DNA from 3 places in the Shewanella rhizosphaerae genome. Region 1 is predicted to be linked to each of the others. Evidence: predicted binding sites of a transcription regulator. Region 1 holds the regulator's gene; each other region holds the start of a gene.
What was found. The regulator sigma-54, encoded in region 1, starts transcription at its own class of promoters, with help from an activator protein. The targets are predictions, from matches to a motif close to GTTGGCACGNNNNTNGNNT.
Positions count from the first base shown of each region.

Region 1 (6,606 bases):
CGCCGAGATCAACCTGCGCAAGACCTCCATCTCAGAGGTGATGACCCATGGCTGCGTCACCGTCAGCGAAGGCATCTTAGCCGCTCAGGCCCTCAAGGTGATGGACGAGAAAGAGATCAACGGCCTGATCGTCACCGACGAGCAGCAGAAGCCAATTGGCGCACTCAACATGCTGGACATGGTCAAGGCGGGGGTGATCTAACATGGCACATCAAGGTTTCTACGGCCCGATAACCGACGCGGTCTGGCAAAAAGCCAAACAGATCAAACTCTTGATCTGCGACGTCGACGGTGTATTCTCCGACGGTCTGGTCTATATGAGCAACTCGGGCGACGAACTCAAGACTTTTCATACCCGCGACGGCTACGGCGTACGCTCGCTTCTGACCAGCGATATTCCGGTGGCCATCATCACCGGGCGTAAGTCGCAGATAGTGGAAGATCGCATGACGGCCCTGGGTATCACCCACATCTACCAGGGGGTCGACAACAAACTCGAGCCTTATCAGGAGCTGCTTAACCTCTATAAGGTGACGCCTGAGGAAGTTGCCTATATCGGCGATGACATGGTGGATCTGCCCGTGATGGAGAAGGTAGGCCTGTCTGTCTGCGTGGCCGACGGTCATCCCTATGTGCGCCAACACGCCGACATGGTTACCCATATCAAGGGCGGCCACGGCGCGCTGCGTGAACTGACGGATCTCATCCTGCTCAGCCAGGATAAGTTTGCCTCGGCCCACGGAATGAGCATATGAACAGAGTCACGCTGGCGATCATCGCCTTCTTCGGCACAGCACTGATCCTCTATTGGCAGGTTCAGTCGAAAAAGGGCAGCGAAGAGTTGGCCCTGGATAATGTCGATCGTCCCGACTACATAGTTCGGGATCTCAAGAGCGTGCAATACAATGATGAGGGTGGCATCAACAGCCGGGTATCGGCCAGTCACATGGAGCACTACGCCGAGCGCAACCAGACCTACTTTACCCAGCCCATCTATCTGGTCTATCCCGACAACGGCGATGCCCAGTGGCGCCTGAGATCCACCAAGGGCACATTGGACAAAAATAGCGGACGGGTCACCCTGGAAAATAATGTTATCATTGATGCCATTAGCCCAGAGGAACCGATTCAGACCATAGAGACCACCTATCTGGAGCTGGATCTCAATACTATGATTATGACATCCGACAGAAGCATTCGGATCACAGGGCGTGATTTCCTCATCACGGGGGAAGGCCTATATGCCGATCTCAACGCCCAAAATATAAAACTGACGAGTCAGGTAGAAGGAACATATGAAACTAAATAGCCTTATTCTTGCAGGCCTGCTGCCCCTGGTCAGTATTGGCGCCCATGCCAAGGTAAACGACCTGCTGCAAGAGGTTAAGATCTCTGCCGCCAGCCAGGAAGCCGACATTAAGAACAACCAGATCATCTTCCACGGTCCGGTCGAGGTCACCCAAGGCTCAATCAAGATATTGGCCAGTGAACTACGCGCCTTCAGCAAAGAGAAGAACAGCGGCAAGATACTGATCGCCACCGGCAACCCGGCCACTTACTCTCAGGTGATGGAAGATGGCCGTCCCGCCTCGGCCAGCGCCAAGGAGATACGTTACGAGCTTTCCAGCCGCACCCTGACACTGATCGGCGACGCCACCCTGGAACAGGAAGGCAGCCAGGTCACGGGTTCGCAGATCCGCTACAACATAGAGCAGCAACAGCTGATCGCCGAGAGCACAGGCAAAGACAGAGTGATCACCATCATTCAGCCTGAAAACTATCAGGAACAGATCCAGCCAGAGCAGAAGCCCGAGAAGAAACCAGAACAGGAAAAACAATGACAGACCTGATCTTGAAGGCGGAGAACCTCGCCAAGAGCTATAAGAGTCGTGCCGTTGTCCAAGACGTGAGCCTCACGGTCAAGACCGGGCAGATCGTCGGCCTGCTGGGGCCAAACGGCGCCGGCAAGACCACCACCTTTTACATGGTCGTCGGCCTGGTACAGAGCGACAAGGGCCGCATCTTTATCGACGATGACGACCTGACGCTAGACCCCATGCACCTGCGCGCCCGCAAAGGCATAGGCTACCTGCCCCAGGAAGCCAGCATCTTCCGTAAGCTCTCGGTGCGAGACAACATCATGGCCGTGCTCCAGACCCGCAGCGATCTTAATAACGATGGCCGCGAAGAGGAGCTGGAACACCTGCTGGAAGAGTTTCACATCACCCATATCCGTGACAGCCACGGCATGGCGCTCTCGGGCGGTGAACGTCGCCGGGTGGAGATCGCCAGGGCGCTTGCTGCCAACCCTAAGTTTATACTTCTCGACGAGCCGTTCGCCGGGGTCGATCCCATCTCGGTTATCGACATCAAGAAGATCATCGAACAGCTCAAGAATCGCGGCCTGGGGGTGTTGATCACCGACCACAACGTGCGCGAAACATTAGACGTCTGCGAGAAAGCCTATATCGTCAGCCATGGTAATCTGATCGCCGAGGGCACACCCGCCGAAATCTTAGACAACCAGCAAGTACGAGCAGTGTACTTAGGTGAACAATTCAAGCTATAGTTAATCTTATAATGGGGCCACAGAGGAAAAACCACGCGTTAATTGTGGCCTTAGGCACTATCCGATATATTTGTCCGGCACATATAGCCAGAGCTTTCTCATTTTATAATTAGAAACAAGGGAATAGCAGTACGATGAAAGCGTCACTTCAGCTCAAAATGGGTCAGCATCTCACCATGACGCCCCAGCTACAACAGGCCATACGTCTGTTGCAGTTGTCGTCATTAGAGTTGCAGCAGGAGATCCAGCAGGCATTAGAATCCAACCCGCTACTGGAGTTGGATGAAGAGCAGGAGAGCGCCAGCATCGAGCTGCAAGACGATAGCGTCGGCGACAGCTTCGACAACAAGTACGACGACAAGATAGAGCTGGATTCGAGCCAGGATAACTCAGGGGTCGAGACCTCTGATGCCCTGACTCAAGACTCTATGCCAGACGAGCTGCCGGTGGATACCACCTGGGATGAGGTCTACACCGCCTCGCCAAACTCAAGCTCGGGCGCCATGCGCGACGACGACATGCCTTTTCAGGGCGAGACCAGCGAAGGTCTTTACGAACACCTGGAATGGCAGAAGAACCTGACCCCTTTTTCCGATAACGATCTGGCCATCGCCACCGCCATCATCGATGCCATCGACGAGCGCGGTTACCTGACCCAGACCTGTGAAGATATTCTCGAGGCCATGGGCGACCCTGAGATCGAACTCGACGAGGTCGAGGCGGTACTCAAGCGAGTACAACACTTCGACCCTATTGGCGTGGCGGCCCGTGATCTCAGCGAATGTCTGACCATTCAGCTAGCCCAATACAGCGACGATACCCCGCACATCGCCAACGCCCGCATGCTGATCAAGGAGCACCTGGATCTCATCGCCGGACGCGACTTCCGTCTGCTGATGCGCAAAACCAAGCTCAAGGAAAATGAGCTGAGGGATGCCATCGCCCTTATTCAGACCCTGAATCCCCGTCCCGGTCTCGCCATCACCGCCAGCCGCGATGAATACGTGATCCCGGATGTGACCGTCACCAAGAAGAAGGGACGCTGGGTAGTCGAGCTCAACCCTGACAGCATGCCCAAGATCAACGTCAACCAGCAGTATGCCGCCATGGCCCGCAGCACTAAGAGTCAGGCGGATGGCCAGTTTATTCGCGGCCACCTGCAGGAAGCTAAATGGTTCCTCAAGAGCCTTGAGAGTCGCAACGAGACCCTGCTCAAGGTGACCAACTGTATCGTCGACTTCCAGCAAGGTTTCTTCGAATTTGGCGAAGAGGCGATGAAGCCCATGGTACTGAACGACATCGCCGAGGCGGTGGAGATGCATGAATCCACCATCTCACGTGTGACCACGCAAAAATATATGCATACCCCGAGAGGGATCTTCGAGCTTAAATACTTCTTCTCCAGTCACGTCGGTACCGACGATGGCGGAGAGTGCTCTTCAACAGCAATACGTGCCTTCATTAAGAAGCTGGTTGCTGCGGAAAACCAGAAAAAGCCATTGAGCGACAGCAAGATGGCTCAACTCTTGGCCGAACAGGGGATTAAGGTGGCTAGACGCACCATTGCCAAGTATCGCGAGGCAATGCTTATACCTCCCTCAAATCAGCGCAAGAGCTTATAAAACAAACCTGGAAACTGGAGGACTATCTTTATGCAAATAAACCTGACTGGGCACCATATCGAGATCACCCAATCTCTACGAAGCTACATCGAAGAGAAATTCACAAAGCTTGAACGTCATTTCGATCAGATCAATAATGTGCACGTTGTATTAAATGTCGAAAAGTTGCAACAGAAGGTTGAGGCAAAGTTACATCTCCGTGGCGGAGAAGTGTTCGCAACATCCGAACATGCGGACATGTATGCCGCGATAGACTCCCTGATTGACAAACTCGATCGTCAGGTCATTAAACACAAAGAGAAGCTTACTAAACATTAACGATGGAACTGAGTACCATCCTGCGGCCGGAGTGCACCACCTGCGCCACTCCGGGCAGTAAGAAAAAGGTACTGGAGCTTATCAGCGACTTAGCCGCTGTCCAGTACCCCACCCTCTCCTCTCAAGAAATATTTGAAAGCCTTCTGGCTCGAGAGAAAATGGGCAGCACAGGTATAGGCAATGGTATCGCGATTCCTCACGGACGGCTGACTAACATAGATCAACCCGTGGCCGTACTGGTGAAATGTGCTGAACCAATCGCATTCGATGCCATTGACAATCAGCCCGTCGATATCCTTTTTGCGTTATTGGTGCCCGCAGATCAATGCGAGCAACATCTTAGCACCCTGGCCGCTATGGCCGAGAAGCTCAATGATAAGGCGATCATGAAGCAGCTAAGAAAGACCCAAGATGAATCCGAACTCTATCAGGTGATCACCCAATGAAATTGGTTTTGGTATCCGGACGCTCAGGATCGGGAAAATCCGTCGCACTCAGGGTCCTAGAAGATCTAGGCTACTACTGTGTCGACAATCTGCCCTTGCAGATGATGGAGTCCCTGCTTGAGCAGCTCAAGGGACGCAGCGATCTCGTGGCCATCAGCGTCGATGTGCGCAACATGCCCAGCGAAGAGATCCAGCTGGAAAAGCAGCTGGCCAAGCTCCCCAAAGATACCGAAATCTTAAGCTTCTTCCTGAACTCCAGCGACAATGTGCTGCTCAAGCGCTATAGCGAGACCCGCAGACTACATCCGCTGTCACGCTCTAAGGTCTCCCTCAAGGAGGCTATTCAGCTCGAGGGCAAGCTGCTCGACCCCATAGCCAAACTCGTGGATCACTATATCGACACCTCTAACCTCAACATCTATGAGTTGAGCGACAAGGTGCGCGAGATCCTGCTGGGCACGGTCGACAAGGAGCTAGTGATCAACTTCGAGTCCTTCGGCTTTAAATATGGCATGCCGACCGAAGCCGACTTCATGTTCGACGTGCGCTTCCTGCCCAATCCCCACTGGGAACCTGAGCTAAGGCCTCTGACCGGCCTGGATGAGCCAGTACAGCAGTTTCTGAGCCAGCAACCCCTGGTCAACAAGTTCATCTGGCAGATCGAAAACCTGCTGGAAACCTGGTTGCCTCATCTGGAGCGCAACAACCGCAGCTACCTCACCATAGCCATCGGCTGCACCGGCGGCCAGCACAGATCTGTCTATGTGACCGACCAGCTCGCCAAGCTGTTCAACAAGGGCAAGCATAAGGTTCAGGCGCGCCACAGAGAGCTAAAGCATGACTAAGTTGGCTCGCGAGCTGACCATCTGCAACAAGTTGGGCCTGCACGCCAGAGCGGCGACCAAGCTGGCGGTGCTCGCTGCCAAGTTCGATGCCGAGGTCACTCTGATCCAGGGCGATAAACAGGCCTCCGCCGCCAGCGTACTCGGCCTCCTGATGCTCGAAACCGGCATGGGTAAAACCATCACCATCACCAGCGAAGGCAAAGATGCCCAGGCGGCCCTGGATGCCATCAGCGCCCTTATTGACGCCAAATTCGATGAGGCCGTATAATCGGCTCGCTTTGCGGTGCCCGCTTAATTTCGTCCTATACTTATCATAGACTTACAAGCCTACCACCCAAGCCGTTCAATCAACTGCCAAAGGAGGAGCTATGCCGATCGAAGTGTTAGATAGTGAAACCACAGATCAACGCCTTAATCAGCTCACTCAAGCCTTAGGCAGCGGCATGTTTGTCCATGTGCGCAGCATGCTGCACGACATGGCCGCCTCAGATATCGCCTTCATCCTGGAATCTTCGCCGCCGCGCACCCGTCAGGTGCTCTGGCAGCTGATCGATCAGCAGCACACGGGGGAGATCCTCGACGAGCTGGGCGAAGAGCTCAAAGATACTCTGATCACCCAGATGAGCCCAGAGCGCGTCGCCAAGGCGGCCGAAGGCATGGACACTGACGATCTGGCCTACATACTGCGTAGCCTGCCCGACAGCGTCTTCAATCAGGTGTTGCAGTCGATGACGGCGCAAGACAGGGCCAGGGTAGAGCAAGCCCTCTCCTACCCGGAAGACACCGCCGGCAGTATCATGAACACG
Region 1 is NZ_CP080420.1:3,946,491-3,953,096, forward strand. It holds gene K0I63_RS17070 (KpsF/GutQ family sugar-phosphate isomerase) at 1-202, shown strand, start outside; gene kdsC (3-deoxy-manno-octulosonate-8-phosphatase KdsC) at 204-755, shown strand; gene lptC (LPS export ABC transporter periplasmic protein LptC) at 752-1,309, shown strand; gene lptA (lipopolysaccharide transport periplasmic protein LptA) at 1,296-1,841, shown strand; gene lptB (LPS export ABC transporter ATP-binding protein) at 1,838-2,569, shown strand; gene K0I63_RS17095 (RNA polymerase factor sigma-54) at 2,704-4,191, shown strand; gene hpf (ribosome hibernation promoting factor) at 4,222-4,509, shown strand; gene ptsN (PTS IIA-like nitrogen regulatory protein PtsN) at 4,512-4,955, shown strand; gene rapZ (RNase adapter RapZ) at 4,952-5,800, shown strand; gene K0I63_RS17115 (HPr family phosphocarrier protein) at 5,793-6,068, shown strand; gene mgtE (magnesium transporter) at 6,169-6,606, shown strand, end outside.

Region 2 (6,606 bases), 1.9 Mb from region 1:
ACGATGCGCTGGTGAAATTGCTCTGTTTTCATGGCGCTCAGTCTATAGAGGGGTAAGGTTTTTCTCAACCAAAATGGCATCTCAAGGACGCCATGGCTCGCACGCCGTGGGATAATTGGTATACTTTGGCAACATAGGGCTTGCCTTAGCGCAGTAACTTTGGATAATGCCCTTCTTTTTATAATTTTCCAATCATATAAGTGTCAGGATCCCGTGGGATCATATGAGTTTGTGAGTCGAGCCTAGAGTCGCTTGACGCTGACTTTTTCTCGGCGCTATATGGCCAACCAATGGCAGATCTGAGGCTGAAAAATAATGAGCGAAGTGACCACCGCAGAGTTTAACGAAGAGGGTAAATACCTTCGCAAAGTGAGAAGCTTTGTTTTACGTGAAGGACGTTTGACCAAGGGCCAGGCGCAGGCGATGGAGCAGCAATGGCCTGTGATGGGATTGGACTACTCGCCCGAGCCACTGGATCTGGTCAAGGTGTTTGGCCGCGAGGCCGATACAGTGCTGGAAATTGGGTTCGGCATGGGTGCCTCGCTGGTTGAGATGGCTAAGGCGGCTCCCGAGCTTAACTTTATCGGTATCGAAGTTCACAAGCCTGGCGTGGGTGCCTGTCTTGCTGATGCGGCTGAGGCCGGCGTCACCAACCTGCGCGTGTTCCACCACGACGCCATCGAGGTGTTGGAAAACAGCATCCAAAACGGAAGCCTAGCTAGAGTACAGCTATTCTTCCCAGATCCTTGGCACAAGAAGCGTCATCATAAGCGCCGTATCGTTCAGCCGGAATTTGCCGAGCTTATCCGCCGCAGCCTTAAGATAGGTGGTGTGTTCCACCTGGCGACCGATTGGGAAAACTACAGCGAGCACATGTTAGAGGTGATGAGCGCGGCGCCTGGCTATAAGAACCAGGCGCAGGATGGCGACTTCGTGCCCCGTCCAGATCATCGACCGCTGACCAAGTTTGAGGCCAGGGGCCATCGTCTGGGACATGGCGTCTGGGATCTGATGTTCGAGCGTACCGAGTAAGCTTAATTTCTATAAAAAGAGGGAATACACATGGCAACACGTAGTCGTCGTTTACGTAAAAAATTACGCATTGATGAGTTTCAAGAGTTCGGCTTCGATGTGAATTGGACCTTCGATGATTCGGTAAGCGAAGAGCAGATCGATGCTATCGTCGATCAGTTTATCGACCAGGTGATCGAGGTGAGAAAGCTGGGTTTCCACGGTGGCGGCCATAAAGAGTGGGAAGGCATCATCGCCACTCAAACTATCGGCAAGTGCACCGAAGAAGACAGGCAGGCCGTGAGTGACTTCTGGAAGAGTCAGCCGGTAAAAGACGTCGTGGTCAGCGAGCTGTACGACATCTGGTGGAACTAATGCCACAGAAGGACCTGCTCGAGACTATTATCGAGCAGGTGCGTCCTCTGCTGGGAAAGGGCAAGGTCGCCGACTATATTCCTGCCCTGGCCGAGGTGGATCCTACCAAGCTTGGGATCGCCGTGACCACAATCGATGGTCAAACCATAGGGGCTGGAGACTATCTCGAGCCCTTTTCGATCCAGAGTATCTCTAAGGTCTTTAGCCTCACGGTCGCCCTGACCCTGTACGAGGAGGCCGAGATCTGGTCTCGCGTCGGTAAGGAGCCCTCGGGGCAGTCCTTTAACTCCCTGGTGCAGATAGAGCTCGAGCGCGGAGTACCGAGAAACCCCTTCATTAACGCCGGCGCTCTGATCATAGCCGATCTATTGCAGAGCCGCCTCGGCGCGCCTAAGCATCGTATGCTCGAGGTGGTCAGAAAGCTCAGCGCCAACCCCCATGTGATTTATGATAAGCGTGTCGCGGCCTCTGAATATGAGCATAGCGCCCGCAACGCGGCCATCGCTTACCTGATGAAGTCCTTCGGCAACTTTAATAACGACGTCGATAGGGTGCTGAGAAACTACTTTCACTACTGCGCGCTGAAGATGAGCTGCGCCGATCTATCCAAAGCCATGCTCTATCTGGCCAATCGAGGCCAGAGCCTCTCGGCAGAGCAGGTGGTTTCGCCCATACAGACACGTAAGCTTAACGCCCTGTTGGCGACTTCTGGTCTGTACGACGGTGCGGGTGAGTTTGCCTATCGCGTCGGCATGCCGGGTAAGAGCGGCGTGGGCGGCGGCATCATAGCCGTGATCCCGGGCGATATGAGCATCTGTGTCTGGTCGCCCGAGCTGGATAAGAACGGTAACTCTCTAGCGGGCACAGCCGCACTCGAGAAGCTCTCCCAAGCCCTGGGCCGTTCTATCTTCTAACAGAGCGCCAGATTAGGCGCGCTCTTCCATTTTATTCTTTGCTCTGTCTTTATCTTTCTCTGCATTTTACTTTTCATCTCTTAGCTGTATTCGCGTCGATGGTGAAATTTACTAAAAACTGGTTGAAGGCTTTACTTTTGTTAGCCCATCGCCGACTTACAGCCTTGGTCTACATCGTAATTTCTAGCTAATCCATTGATTATATTTAATTAGTCAAAATTGGCACGATACCTGTATTGTTAGTCATCAACGACACATGGTGCACCTTAAGCTTCTCATCATGTGATTTTCGATGACTTAAGGAATAAGAATATGAAGAAATTGACCGCATCTCTTGGACTGACAGCTTTCGTACTTGCCACCACCAGCGCCGCCTGGGCCGGTGAAGATAAGGACAACCATATCTCGTTCGGACGGGATGACAAACAGTGCGAGGTGAGCCTCAACTATGATGTTTCCGTCGAGCCGAGCAAGTTGGTGGTCAGTGAGGCAAAGAAAGAGGTGTATCGCATCGAACTTGGACGTCTCTATGTTAATGGTAACAAGGTTGAGCTAAACGACAAGCAGCAGGCACTGGTTAATCAATATGCCGGCGAGGTATCTAAGCAGCTTCCCGAGGTGATCGACGTGGTGCATGACGCCGTCGATATCGCGTCTACCGCAGTGAGCATGGCGCTCACGCCGCTGCTGGGCGATGCCGCCGGTGCCAAGATTGATGAGATGATGGACGGCCTGTCGAAGCGCATCGACACGGTTGCCTATCAAAATGGCGACAAGTTCTACCTGGGGGCCACCGAATCTTCTATCGAAGACACCTTCGGTAAAGAGTTCGAGCAAGAGATGGAGCAGCTGGTGCAGAGCTCTATCGGTAGCATGATGATGACCCTGGGCAGCGAGATGATGAAGGGCGACGGTGAGAGCTTCGAGGAGAAGATGAACGCCTTCTCAGCCAAGATGGACAAGGTGGGCGACGATATCGAAGCCCAGATTGAACAGCAGGCCACAGATCTCGAGGCGCGCGCCGACAAGCTGTGTGACAACTTCCAGCAGCTGGTGGCCCTAGAGTCTCAGATGCGTAGCGAAGTACCGGCCCTACGTGACTACCCACTGGTGAGCGCTAAGCAACAAACCCTGCGGGAATAGCCCGCAAACGATTTCCTCTGGCATAGCAAGATCCACATTTCCCTGCACTAACCTTGGGTGCAGGGCTTTTTTTATTCTGGGCCTGCCTTTGTTATGACTTTTCCTACACTCCTAACTGGGTGTATAGTGGCTAGAAAATAGGTATTAGAATCAAAGAGCAAATCTTTGGTATACTTGTAAAAAATAATAACAATGCTGGCGAAATTTCGATAACGAAATGGCTAACAGTCTGACTCTACTCTTAAAATAATCTGCATAGTCAAAGGGATAACTTCGCGCTTAGGAGGTATCTCTATGATTTATAATTGGTATTTATAGGGTCGCAAACACCTTAAGGCTATTTAAATGTTAGAACTTTTAGAACCTATTGCAATTTTTACTCATGTTGCTCGCGCCGGGAGCTTTAGCTCTGCCGCGCGAAAATTGGGGATTTCTAAATCAAAGGTCAGTACTCAGGTTGCCGACCTTGAGCATAAATTAGGTGTTCAGCTGATACAGCGTACCACTCGTAGCTTGAGTCTAACCGAGGCGGGACAGCTGCTTTATGCCCAGGGTGAAGAGTTGCTTCGCGATGCCGATCAGGCGGTTGCCAGCGTACACAATCTCAACGATGCCACGCGCGGCGTACTCAAGGTGGGGATCTCCCAATCCTTCGGTACCATGCACATCATTCCAGCCTTACCAGATTTTATGGCCAGACACCCTGAGTTGGAGCTACAGGTTAGCCTGTTGGACCATAAGGTTGACGTGGTCAGTGAGGGCTTAGATCTCCTGTTGACCATGTCTGAGCAGCTGCCGCTTGGCATGGTGGCCAGACCGCTGATGAAGTGTCAGTTTCTACTGGCGGCATCTCCCGAGTATGTGGCCAAGCACGGTTATCCTGAGCGTCCAGAGCAGCTGGTGGACCATAACTGTCTCGTGTATCACGGTGAGTGGCATGAGCACAGCGTGTGGCAGTTTAAGAAGGGTGATGACTATTGTGAGATTGGCGTATCGGGTAACTTCAGGGTCGACAACGCGCCGGCGCTTAAGTCTGCAGCCGTGAGTGGTCTGGGTGTGGTGTATCTCGCCAGTTACCTGCTTGAGAATGAGATAGAGAAGGGCACCTTGGTTCCCTTATTGCCAGAATGGCAGTTGACTCACCATCTGCCATTGCAGGCCGTTTACCCAAGACGTAAGCACCTGGCACCTAAGGTGAGCGCCTTTATCGACTTCATTAAGGATCATATCGGTTCACCACCATATTGGGATGAGCCATACGCCGCCCTGTATGCTCAGCGTAAATAGCAGGATGTGGCTGAAAAAACAGCATTTTATCCATGTTGCTGTTAAGGTCTTTACGATTTTCAGTTATCAATAACTTAAAAACATTGTTCTGGTAACAAGACGATAACCCCCGGTATTTTTGATGTCGGGGGTTATCTTTTTATAATCATATAGTTGCACTGGTATTACCTCTCTATTTTGCGATGGCTTATTTAGCTCAAGCTAAAGCTTGAGAGGAATTCACGTTGCAGTCTGTTCTTAATTTAATACAATGGTGGCAGTTGATATCGGGATGACCTGAATCAGTTAGCCGAGCCAGAGAATGACCCCTCTCTCGTTTGGTTACACAGGTCGGCGTTACTGCAATCTTGAATCAATGCTGGCAGCGGTTTAAGAACTAAAACAATGCTAGCCTTAAAACCATCATCCTAGTTTTGGTTTACCCCAGCAAAGATTGCTGGGGTATTTTTCTTTTAGGGCCTTGGATTATTAAGCGTCCAGATCTCCGCCCAATCTTTTCCTGTAGCGTCCTCCTTCTGTCATTGCGCTCTGGCTTTGACCAAGCATCTTCATCTTTTAGTTTTTTATGACTGAAAAATAAAGATAGTTTAATGCGCCGTGCATGGAATCTGGGTGTTACTCAGGGTATCGTGCTGATATTGTTTAATTCGGCTCGTTTCGTGTATGAGGCATTGGTGTATGAGGCATTGCATAAAGGCCATTGCATAAAAGGCATGGCACGATGAGTGCGAAGCGAGATAAAGGGAAGTCTATGGCGCGTAAGATCTTATTGTTGATTGTGGGGTTGCTGGTTCTAGTGGTGCTGGCGGGTGTCTATCGTTTTAACTTTACTAATGACGATCTCTATGTGGTTAAGGAAGATGGCAGTGTCATCCCCTTAGATGAGGATGTCGATAAGGTGATGCTTACCCTCTTTAGCATCAAGACCCATAAGGCTTGGTCTATCAAGCTGCCCGAGTCTCAGGCTGAGGCGAGACTCACCAGTATCAGCCTGAGCGGCGACAGACGCTTTGCCAGCGGCGATTACCAGGATGGCCCAGAGCGGGGCAGTGTGCACCTGGACTATATGAAGATAGTGACGCTAAACCATGTCGCCGATGGAGAAGAAGAGCGCGTGTCGGATTCAAACAGCGACGAGATGCTGTTTGTGGCGCCTTTCTTCGTCTCCAATCAGGGCAGCGGCGTGTTCGCCTATCTGGGGCTGTTTAGCATCAATCATAAGCTTGGTGATATCGAGCAGTTAGACAGCTACTTCATCGGAGACAGGGTTGAGATAAGCGCCCTGCAGACCGAGGAGCCGTTTGATCTGACCTCGAGTGTGTCGCTGAGCTATATCACCCATGGCGATCAGCAGGCGATGGCCGAGGCGCCCACCAACAAGGTGACCAAGCTTATCAAGGTGACCCCTGAGGGCTTTAGCGAGTAAGCCTTAATCCTCAGTTAAGAGGCGTTAGCCTTGATTGAGAACAGCATTAGCCGAAAAAACTAAAAAGGCCGCCCTGGTTGAGAGCGGCCTTTCTTATGGCTAACTATGTCTTAAATACTGGCTCTAGTGATGGGTTAGGCCTTGTGAGCCCAGTTCATCACCTTAGCCTCCAGCACATCCAGCGGCAGCGGTCCGTTCTTCAGTACCAGGGTGTGGAACTCGCGAATATCGAACTTATCGCCCATGATCGCCTTGGCCTTCTCGCGAATATCGACAATCTTGAGCATGCCTATCTTGTAGGCGGTTGCTTGTGATGGCATCACGATATGACGCTCCACCATCTTGATGGCGTCTGACTCGGCATTAGGGGTGTTGTTGACATAGTATTGGATCCCTTGCTCGCGGGTCCAACGCTTGGCGTGGATGCCGGTATCCACCACCAGGCGGCAT
Region 2 is NZ_CP080420.1:1,279,247-1,285,852, forward strand. It holds gene mutY (A/G-specific adenine glycosylase) at 1-32, opposite strand, end outside; gene trmB (tRNA (guanosine(46)-N7)-methyltransferase TrmB) at 316-1,032, shown strand; gene K0I63_RS05705 (YggL family protein) at 1,063-1,386, shown strand; gene glsB (glutaminase B) at 1,386-2,300, shown strand; gene K0I63_RS05715 (YggN family protein) at 2,613-3,443, shown strand; gene K0I63_RS05720 (LysR family transcriptional regulator) at 3,789-4,730, shown strand; gene K0I63_RS05725 (hypothetical protein) at 5,452-6,156, shown strand; gene K0I63_RS05730 (DUF885 domain-containing protein) at 6,291-6,606, opposite strand, start outside.
Region 2: the regulator sigma-54 is predicted to act here: its motif matches at 2,519-2,537, upstream of K0I63_RS05715 (YggN family protein).

Region 3 (6,606 bases), 1.4 Mb from region 1:
GATAAGGCCTTCCTGCATCAGTTGCTGGCTGCCGTCGGCCGCGACCGTTTCGGCTACGCGGTGCGCATCGCCAGGATCAACATCGTCTCCACCGCCGTGGTCAAGTGTCAGGTATTGCGAGATATCCTTGCCGAGCAGGCCCTCGACCATGATTCGTTAGACGATGAATAGCTAGACCTTGATTAACTAGGCGATAAAAAGCCAATGCTACTAAAAGCTTTCCGCTTAATTTACCTGTTCGGGCAACTGAGTACGTAGACGCTCCTGCACCACATCCACCAGCAGATCCGGCTGGAATTTTGAGATAAAGCGATCGCATCCCACCTTCTCCACCATGGCATTGTTAAAGCTGCCACTCAGCGAGGTATTGAGGGTAATAAAGAGATTGGCCATCCGCTTGTCGTTACGTACCTCATAGGTGAGACGATAACCGTCCATTTCGGGCATCTCGGCGTCGGTGATCAGCATGAGTATCTCTTGGTTGATATCACGCCCCTCATCGCACCAGCGCTTCAACAGCTTAAGCGCCTGCAGGCCATCAGAGGTCTCTATCACCTCGATCCCCAGCGGGGCGAGCGTGTCTTTCACCTGACGGCGGGCCGTAGCAGAGTCGTCGGCGATCAAGATCTTACGCCCTATCATCTTGTCCACCAAGGCCTCATCCAACACCCCTTCCGAGATGGCGATATCATAGTGAACGATTTCCGCCAGCACCTTCTCCACATCGATAATGGAGACCAGACGGGTCGCGCCATCCACCTCCACCTTAGTAATGGCGGTCAGATAGTTATGACTGCCTGTGCTCTTAGGCGGCGGCATGATGTCGCTCCAGGTCATATTAATGATATGGTCGACCTTGCCCACCATGAAGCCCTGCACGCTGCGGTTATATTCGGTGATAATCAGGTTCGCTTCCTGGTCGCTGTTCATGGGCTGAAAACCGATGGCCGCGCGAAGATCGATGACGGGAATCGAGGTGCCACGAATGTTGGCGACCCCCTTGATGCTAGGATGGCTACCGGGCAAGGCGCTCAGCTTTGGCAGCTTAACCACCTCTTTGACCTTAAACACATTAATCGCAAACAGCTGCGTCGCATTGATACGAAACAGCAACAGCTCGAGACGGTTTTCGCCAACCAACTGGGTACGCTGATCGACACTCTCTAGCACTTTAGCCATACAATTCTCACTACGTCATGATGTGATGGACGCGATACGCCATTAATTATAGCCATGATCCCCGGATTTCGAGCCTACATCAAGACCCAGAGATCACAGCTTTAACATTTATCCATTATTCAGGGCAACGGGCGCCACAGGCACGATGCGAGAGCCATTCTTCACCACTATATCCATGATTTTTAAATGTAACTCTTCAGATGCCAACTGAAAGGTGGGAAAACTCTTGGTGCCGATATAGGCCAGCACATTGACCTGTAGACCATGGAGACCGAAGCCCTTAAAGGTGACCCGAAGGGGCTCTTTGAGCACCAGCTCATGCTCTTCGAGCATGGCTTTAATCTCGGCGACAATCGCCTTGAGCTGCTCCGAGGTGGTCACCGCATAATCGAGGCGAATATCCGCCTTGAAACGGATCTTCTCGCGCTGGGAGATGTTTTCGATCTCCATCTCCACCAACTTGGCGTTAGGCACATGGATAAGCGTCCTGTCCAAGGTGCGGATCTGAGTGCAGCGCAGGCCTATCTCCTCGACCGTGCCGCTGATGCTACCAAACTTACACAGGTTGCCCACCTTAATCGGCGCCGCGGAATAGAGGGTAATGGTGCCGATAAAATTCTCAATCGACTGCTTGGAGGCGAGCGCAATGGCGATGCCCCCTATGCCCATGCCGGCGATGATGGCGCTGGCGTTAAAGCCTAGGTGTTCGAGCCATAACAGCACCGCCATGATCACGAAGATCACCCGCAGGAAATTGGTCAGCGGCCTGAGCAAAGACGCGGCCTGATCTTTGCCCTGCTCTTTCCAACGCTTCTTCAGGCCCTGCTGAAAGATCCCCATGGCGCTCCAGCCAAACCAGATGATGGCCGACACTAACAAGAATCCCGTGTCTATCATCTCGATTGCCGCCGGAGAGATGCTGCTGTGAGACACCCAGGCTCTGACCAGTAACACGGCCGCCAGCAAACGCAATGGCCCGGCGACGATATAGGCCAGTTCCTCTTTAAGCTCATATTGGGTTAGCAAGATCACGCGCTTGATGATCCAAGTAATGGGCACCATCACCAGAAATGCGGTGATCAGATACGCCAGCAGCAGGGTCCACTCCCACAGGTTGACGTTAAACCAGCGCCCCTCGGGGATATGATTGACAAACCACTCTGCCACGGGTCCATAGCCCAGGTTTTGATAGAGCTGTGGCACCTTGGCGACGGTAGCGTTGGAGACCTTCCAGATGGTGCCGCCTTCGCTGGGCACCCGCTGTAGATAGAGGGCGATCTGATCGCTCTGCAGCGCGACCCGGCCGAAGAGATCCCGATAGGCAGGAAGCTGATCGTTATCCTGCCCAAGTGGGGTATCGTTGAGCTGTCCCAGGTCGAGCCAGAGATTACGCTCTATGATCAGCTGTAGCTGCTTAGCATATTCGGCGCCTTTGCTGGCCGACATCCCCTCGGGCAGGTAACGCAGATCCAGATATTCTGCTGCCTTCTCATAATCCTGCTCGTAAACCGCCGCCATAAAGCCTTCTACCGTGCCCCTTGGGGTATCACGCTGCAGGCTGTCCTGATAATCGAAGTGCTCAACCGAGCGCACAAATTGGCTCTGACCACTGTCGGCGGCGGCATCGCTTAAGGCCCCCACCAAACTATTTGGCGCCGCGCTCCAGGCGCTGCCGACAAAAAAACTCATCACCAACATAAACTGCCAAACAACAAAGCGCATCCCAGTCCCCTTAATTGTTAACAAGCGCCTAGAAATATTAGCATTTATTCCTAAATTGCACAGTAGAAAGCTAAGCAGGAACGGGCCTTTTCATCGCTATGGGCGTGGTCAAATCGACAGAATTGATTAAATATTGACAAGTACGCCGCCGAGATTATAATGCGTTCCTTCTGCAGTACCCTGCTTTAAGTTTTCTGCCTTCAAGTTTTGCATCGCTAGACTCTAAATCATCGCATAGTCATCGCTTCAACAACTCGCAGTTATCTCGTCACACTATTGTCATTTATTGATGATTTACTGTGTCCAATCCGGTGAAAAGCCCCTGTTTAGGGCGCAAGCAACGGCTTTAGCGAGGCAGATCACTTGATTATTTAAATTAGGCTGGGTAGTCTCAGAAAGGATTTAATTCATCTTTCGCAACAGCTAAGGATCTATTATTTGTTAAATTTTTACTGCCACAAGGCAGTTATAGTAATAAGGAGTATGGCCTATGTCGTACAAAGTTAACGGTCATGAGATCACGGTAAACTTCCCGGTGGACTCAATTTCAGTCAACAAATCCTCTATCGCATTTACCGATAGCCTAGGAAAAAACAAACAAACTTTTGCTAAGCGTACCGACGCCCTGCAATTTATGAAATGGTTGCTCTCAAGCAACAAATAACCCCCACGCTATTCGATACACCTCCTCTCACACGTATCGAAGGTTGCCCAGGCAACAAGTAGGATTGACCCCATTCGTCAACGACTCAGCAGGTAACATTTGGCTCAGGTTGTACCCCTTTCACAGGTACCGACCTGGCCAAATGGCATTTATCTCTCTAGCTCACCAAACTTACGCCTATACCTAGGCAGCATAGATTGATTACCCAGCAGGCCCCCTTGGTGCAGATAGAGCACGGGCGCAGCTAACCCCTGTTGCCACAGCTGCTTGAGGCAAAGCCAGCCAAGAGGATCGTAGAGCAGCTCAAACGCTATCCCCGTCGACTCGAGTTCATGCCACATCTGGTAAAACTCAGGGTACAGCTTGCCAAAGTGGTAGCGCTTAGCGGCCGGGACTATCTGAGGATGCAGCGCTTCGTCTTGCTCAAGCGCTAAAAATTGCTTCTTAAGATACTCATCGCCCCCCACCACGGCGCAGGTCATGACGCTTATGCTGGGATCTATAGCTAGGAACTGTTTCTGCAGATAGAGCGCCGTGGTGCCTGTGCCGGATGGCAGAAACACCACTAACTCGTTAAGGGGCTGCGCGCTTTTCCAGCTGGCTATCTCGCGGGCAAGCTGGGCGACGCCCGGCTCGGCAAAGGCGCAGCGCCCGCCTTCTGGCACAAACAGCTGCTCATCGCTGCCCGTCAACACCCTTTGCCTTATATAAGCTTCGCTATCCAGGCCATCTCTGTCGCTCTTGCTCGAGAGATCTATTATGTTGGCGCCGTTATCTAACGCGGCGAGGTAGTTGCCGCAGGGGTGCTCCGTCAGATAACTGGGGAGATGGTCCACGTAGAAATCCAGCCGCCACCCCTTGAGCTTAGCCAGGGCCGAAAGCGAATAGAGGGAGTTGGCCTGGGGCGAGCCATAGCCAATCAGTTGCCTAACAGAGGGGAAGTCGTTCTCGAGGAAATAGGCAAACTTACGCGCCTTATTACCGGAAAACTCGGGATGCAGCAGATCGTCGCGCTTCACATAAACCTTGTGCTCCCCAAGGCAGACAGCCTCTACGGGCGTGTGGCTAAGCTTCATGTTATCGGGCCTGAATGAAATGACGCGCCAGAGTGTACACCCTTTAACGGCAAATGCGTAATTTGACCGACTTTTGGCATATTATGTCAACACTCCAGAATCACACCAACACAATAATCAATAAAAACATACAGATATAACATGGCATGGTTTTCGCTTATTCCCTAGTAGATCTAATTTAAGGCCAATGCCTTAACAACAATAAAAGCACTGCAACAAGGAGCTCTTCATGGCACTACTGCGCTTAATCTTTAATATTGCATGGTTTATTTTAGGCGGCTTCGTGATGGGGCTGGCCTGGTGGCTGGCGGGCCTGCTCTGTTTTATCAGCATCATAGGCATCCCCTTCGGCCGTGCCTGTTTCGTTATCGGTGAGATGGCCTTCTGGCCCTTTGGTCAGCAAAACGTTAATCGCCGCGCGCTGCAAGGGGTCGATGATATAGGTACTGGCCCGCTCGGCATGGTAGGTAACATCGTCTGGTTCCTCCTATTTGGGATCTGGCTCGCCATCGGCCATATCACCCACGCACTGGCCTGTTTCGTCACCATCATAGGGATCCCTTTTGGTATTCAGCATCTTAAACTGGCGCTGCTGAGTCTGACCCCTATAGGTCAAACGATCACGGCCAAGGCTTAAAAACCTTAAAGGCTTGATTTAGGGGCTGGAGGGGAGTTCACGAACCTCGGCAGCAGAAGCGAATCAGGATTACTACGGGACGGCGAACTAGAGGCTTTGCAGGTAATCTTTGAGGAGCTGCTCGACTTGGATACGGGCCAGGCCGGCGTTATAGATCTCTCGCCACCTGCGCCCCTCTGGGGTGTTTCTAAAGGCGATATAGAGCTGTTTCGACTCCAGTAACTGCTTGTTAAATTGCAGCCTGGTTTTGAGTTCGTTCAGGTGTGGCTGCTCGATGAGAAATTGATAGACATAGAGATCCATGACGGCGCCCTGAACCCTTCCAGTGGCCACCTTGCGGATATTGTGTTCATCTGAGCTTACCAGCTCTACCGGCTGGGCACCGATGGCAATCATCTCATCGAGCGCCTGGGTGTTCACATAGTCTCTGACCACGCCCAAGGTGTAGGCATTGAGATCCTGCACCCGCGACCAGGTAATGGGGTGCTGGCTCTGCTCCAAGATCCCAAGGGGACTCTGTCCCATGGAGTCGGAGAAGATGAATTTATCGGTTGGGTGATGATACTCGGGGAAATAGCCCTGATAGCCAGAGTCGTCCCGGGTCACTACTCGCACGGTGCGGCTCCAAGGGAAATAGTCCACCTGAAGCTCATGGCCCATGGCGGCAAGCGCGGCTCTGGCCACCACGACACAGGCGCCGCCATCTTTCAGCGTCGGCCCCGAATAGGGTGGCCAATTTAAAGAGGAAAGCTTAAGGGTCTCGGCCTTCGGGCCTGAAGCAACACACAACAAGGTAGCGATGAAGATGGAGACAAACAGTAAATGGACGCGTCGTAGCACCGTTGGCCATAGCTTTACTGGCATTAGCGGTACTGGCAATAGCGGCGTAGAGAGCAAGGCCAGCCTATTCGCGTTTTTTATGCTTAAGTTAAAGCCGCCTGTTCTCATCAACACCTTTCCCCCGAATCACTGTTTCGCCGCACTCCATCGCGCCATAGATGTCCTTTTGTTACACATTTTCACTGGCATGGATAAACAAGATGATGCAAAACAAGTATAGGAGAGAAGGTCAAATGAGGTATTTATGCTGAGAAAAACCTTGATCACCGTCATCGGCGGCGCACTTTGTCTACTCGGGTTGGCGCTGGTTATCTTGCCTGGCCCGGCCTGGTTACTGCTCCCCATAGGACTTGCCGTATTAAGCCTGGAGTACCACTGGGCCAGAGGCTGGCTAAAGAAGAGCCAGAAACAGATGACCCGCAGCGCCGCCTGGCTTGACGCCAAGGTGCGCGATTGGCGTTACAGCCGCTAATATGCGGCTATTTGCC
Region 3 is NZ_CP080420.1:2,497,643-2,504,248, forward strand. It holds gene K0I63_RS11120 (hypothetical protein) at 1-171, shown strand, start outside; gene K0I63_RS11125 (chemotaxis protein CheV) at 226-1,179, opposite strand; gene K0I63_RS11130 (mechanosensitive ion channel family protein) at 1,288-2,901, opposite strand; gene K0I63_RS11135 (hypothetical protein) at 3,392-3,565, shown strand; gene K0I63_RS11140 (1-aminocyclopropane-1-carboxylate deaminase/D-cysteine desulfhydrase) at 3,715-4,641, opposite strand; gene K0I63_RS11145 (YccF domain-containing protein) at 4,871-5,278, shown strand; gene K0I63_RS11150 (substrate-binding periplasmic protein) at 5,366-6,142, opposite strand; gene K0I63_RS11155 (PGPGW domain-containing protein) at 6,363-6,590, shown strand.
Region 3: the regulator sigma-54 is predicted to act here: its motif matches at 4,782-4,800, upstream of K0I63_RS11145 (YccF domain-containing protein).